2 regions of the Scandinavium manionii genome follow, and region 1 is predicted to be linked to the other one. Evidence: predicted binding sites of a transcription regulator. Region 1 holds the regulator's gene; the other holds the start of a gene.
What was found. The regulator LexA, encoded in region 1, represses DNA repair genes until DNA is damaged. The targets are predictions, from matches to a motif close to TNCTGTATGTACATACAGNA.
Positions count from the first base shown of each region.

Region 2: the regulator LexA is predicted to act here: its motif matches at 1,220-1,239, upstream of uvrB (excinuclease ABC subunit UvrB).

Region 1 is NZ_JALIGC010000038.1:527,121-529,325, reverse strand. It holds gene plsB (glycerol-3-phosphate 1-O-acyltransferase PlsB) at 1-443, opposite strand, end outside; gene MUU51_RS14370 (diacylglycerol kinase) at 573-941, shown strand; gene lexA (transcriptional repressor LexA) at 1,051-1,659, shown strand; gene dinF (MATE family efflux transporter DinF) at 1,798-2,205, shown strand, end outside.
Region 2 is NZ_JALIGC010000040.1:273,457-275,661, forward strand. It holds gene uvrB (excinuclease ABC subunit UvrB) at 1-1,144, opposite strand, end outside; gene MUU51_RS19060 (ABC transporter ATP-binding protein) at 1,909-2,205, shown strand, end outside.

The DNA.
Region 1 (2,205 bases):
TTCATCATGCGCAGCGGCGGGTTGACTTCGCCTTTTTCGCGGCCCGGAGAGCGTCCAAACATCACGGACACCGGCACCATCTGCACATCAAGTTCTGGATTGCTGCGATGCAAATCCAGATAATTGTGGAACAGCTTGATAGACTCTTCTTTCGGCGTGTAATACGTAAACGCACGCGGCCCGCCGTGAATGAACACGTAACGCGGCAGCTCGGTGCCGTCGATTTCGAGCGGCTCAAGCGGGTCCGGAAGACCGTGCGCCAGACATTGGGCGCGTAAAGTCAGCAGATCTGCCTTCGAGTTATACGGCAGAACGTACATAATAGGGCGTGAGGTATCGAGTCCAAGTTCCTCAGCAGGATTTGCCGGGATAGACTTACTTTTTACCAGCACGCTTAATGGTAAATTCAGTAATTTGTAGTAAATTCGTGGCCAGCCAGACATAAACGATGTAAAGCCTCTGGTTAATCATGCAAATGCGCCGCAAGGATAACAGAAAGTGCACAGAATATCTGTTCTACCGCGTCAGGCGCGCAGTGACATTGATGCTAAATAATGTAAAAGGTTCTTTTGATGGCAAATGATACCACCGGGTTAACCCGAATCTTCAAAGCAGCAGGCTACTCCTGGAAAGGTTTTCGTGCCGCATGGCAAAACGAAGCCGCGTTCCGCCAGGAAGGCGTTGCCGCCGTTATCGCCATCATTCTCGCCTGTTGGTTAGATGTGGATGCCATCACCCGAGTGTTACTGATTGGCTCAGTGCTTCTGGTGATGATAGTGGAAATTATCAACAGTGCGATTGAAGCGGTGGTTGACCGCATTGGGACGGAACGCCACGAACTGTCAGGTCGTGCAAAAGATATGGGTTCCGCCGCGGTGTTTCTGGCAATTGGTGTCGCCTTACTCACCTGGGTAACGCTGTTGTGGTCGCATTATCGATAACACCCGCAGAATTACGCAAACGTCTGGTTTTTTGTGCGTTTTGCGGTTCCAAATTCGCCATTAACTGTATATACTCACAGCATAACTGTATATGCACCCAGGGGGCGGAATGAAAGCGTTAACGACCAGGCAGCAAGAGGTGTTCGATCTTATCCGGGATCACATCAGCCAGACGGGCATGCCGCCAACGCGTGCGGAAATCGCGCAGCGCTTGGGGTTCCGTTCCCCGAACGCGGCTGAAGAGCACTTGAAAGCGCTGGCACGTAAAGGCGTTCTTGAGATTGTTTCCGGTGCCTCTCGTGGCATTCGTCTTCTGGTAGAAGAAGAAACCGGTATCCCGCTGATCGGGCGTGTTGCGGCGGGTGAACCCCTGCTGGCACAGCAGCATATCGAAGGCCACTACCAGGTTGACCCGGCGATGTTCAAGCCGAGCGCCGATTTCCTGCTGCGCGTCAGCGGAATGTCGATGCGTGATATCGGTATTCTCGACGGGGATTTGCTCGCGGTTCATAAAACGCAGGATGTGCGTAATGGTCAGGTCGTTGTCGCCCGTATCGACGATGAAGTGACGGTTAAGCGCCTGAAAAAGCAGGGCAGCACCGTTGAACTGTTGCCTGAAAATAGCGAGTTTTCTCCGATTGTGGTCGATCTGCGTCAGCAGAGCTTCTCCATCGAAGGGCTGGCGGTTGGCGTTATTCGCAACGGCGAGTGGCTGTAATTAGCTTTAGACACCCTCAATAATTCACGTTGCGTTCAGGCATACATCGCCAGAACATCAGCACGTAAGTTTTGACGGGAAGAGTGGCGCTATTCTGGCGTCACTTCGTTTTACCCATTCACAATCACAGGTTTTCTCATGTCGCTCTTCACCACTGCAGACAAGGCATTGTGGCGTCTCGCGCTGCCGATGATTTTCTCAAATATCACCGTGCCGCTGTTGGGTCTGGTGGATACGGCGGTCATCGGTCATCTTGATAGTCCTGTTTATCTCGGCGGCGTGGCGATCGGTTCCATGGCGACCAGTTTCCTGTTCATGCTGTTGTTGTTCCTGCGCATGAGCACCACCGGCCTCACCGCACAGGCCTACGGCGCTCAAGACCCTGTACGTCTGGCTCGCGCGCTGGTACAGCCTCTGCTGCTGGCGCTGGGGGCGGGCCTGGTGATTGTTGTGTTCCGCACCCCTCTGATTGACCTGGCGCTGCACATTGTCGGCGGCAGCGATGCCGTACTGGAACAGGCGCGGCGTTTCCTCGAAATCCGTTGG
Region 2 (2,205 bases), on a different contig from region 1:
ATTCTTCAAATTTCAGCGGGCGGTTGTCCAGCGCCGACGGCAAACGGAAGCCGTATTCCACCAGCGTTTCTTTACGCGCCCGATCACCGCGATACATGCCGCCAATCTGCGGTACGGTCACGTGGGATTCATCGATAACCAGCAGACCGTCGGCCGGCAGGTAGTCAAACAGCGTCGGCGGCGGCTCGCCCGGACCACGCCCGGAGAGATAGCGCGAGTAGTTTTCAATGCCCGAGCAGTAGCCCAGCTCGTTCATCATTTCCAAATCAAACTGGGTACGCTGGGAAAGACGTTGTTCTTCCAGCAGCTTGTTGTTTTCCAGCAGCACTTTGCGACGATCGACCAGCTCAACTTTGATCTCTTCCATCGCCTGCACAATTCGCTCGCGCGGCGTGACGTAGTGCGTTTTCGGGTAGACGGTAAAGCGCTGAATGGTTGATTCCAGATGGCCGGTCAGCGGGTCAAACAGCGACAGCCGCTCAACCTCTTCGTCGAACAGCTCCACGCGCAGCGCAATGTCGTCAGATTCCGCCGGGAAGATGTCGATAACTTCGCCGCGTACGCGGAATGTGCCGCGCTGGAAAGCCTGATCGTTGCGGGCGTATTGCAGCTCGGCGAGACGACGCAGAATCGAACGCTGGTCGATTATCATCCCCACCGTCAGGTGCAGCATCATCTTCAGATACAGGTCCGGGTCACCCAGACCGTAGATAGCGGACACCGACGCCACCACTATCACGTCGCGGCGTTCAAGCAGTGCCTTGGTCGCAGAAAGACGCATCTGTTCAATGTGTTCGTTCACAGAGGCGTCTTTTTCGATAAAGGTATCTGAGCTTGGGACGTAGGCTTCCGGCTGGTAGTAGTCATAGTAGGAGACGAAAAACTCGACTGCGTTTTCCGGGAAGAACTCTTTCATCTCGCCGTACAGCTGAGCCGCCAGCGTTTTATTCGGTGCCAACACCATCGTCGGGCGCTGAAGGTCAGCAATGACGTTAGCGATGGTAAACGTTTTCCCTGATCCGGTTACTCCGAGCAGCGTTTGGTGCGCCAGACCATCTTCAAGCCCTTCTTCCAGACGACGAATGGCCTCGGGCTGATCGCCAGAGGGTTTGAAAGAGGAATGCAGTTTTAACGGTTTACTCATTAACGACAACCTGATGAAGGGGAAACGGGCAGACGATTAATTCTACTCGCCGCACCAAAATTTGCCAATAATAAATACTGGATAAAAAAACAGTAACGCATTATCGTATTTGTGTTACCGGTTCCACGGGCGTGCAACTGCGGGGGAAATTTCCCCTGCGACGAGATAAAACACCAGATGCAGCAGGTTATCCCCAGAACATTCCCACATTTAACATTTGTCAAGATGCGTAATGAATCTTTTATGGCAGCCAGTGACACTTTTCTTACAGACATTGCTTTTATCGAAGTGATTGATAAAAAAAGAGAATATCGAAAAGCCGCGTTTCGCATCAATTTGGACGCAGGCCGCGTCTTCTCTCGCCTACCGTGAGTTTTCTAACTCTAATGCACATGGTTATCCACAGGAATGGTGGATAACTACCTGCAGCCCAACTCCCCTGCCACTCGCGCAAAACGCACCGGCACCTCAAAAGGCTCCGGTAAAAATTTTTTATCGCTCTTTTTTGTCTTTAATCATCTAAAAGTGCCCTTATTTTCTGATGAGATATTGCTCACAAAATCAGCATCAGCGCTGCACCACCAGCCGACATGTTGACCCACCAGAGCACTGACAAAGTGCAGCGGCTACGTTCTGACGCCATCTCAACGGGCTGATTTAGGGGTTAAATCCGAAATACGCATCATTCCCGAGCGGCATTTCTCTTCTGGCAAGGGATTTGCAGAATCTTATCGCCGCTGACGGCCACACCGAAGGAGAAGCCGATGTTGAGTTTACGTGCAGTGAATCACTATTACGGAAGTCAGCATATTCTGTGGAATCTCAGCCTCGACCTCGCGCCCGGAGAGTGCACCTGCGTGCTGGGGCTGCCCGGCATGGGAAAAACCACGCTGGTGAACTGCATCGCGGGGTTTCAGGCTATCGAAAGCGGCACCATGGTCTGGCAGGATGTCAGCGGGCCGCCGCGCGACCTGCTGATGCTCTCGCCGCCGCTAAGGGCTGCCATGGGCATTGGTTATGTGTCGCAGGATAAGCGTATTTTCTCGCAAATGACGGTAGAG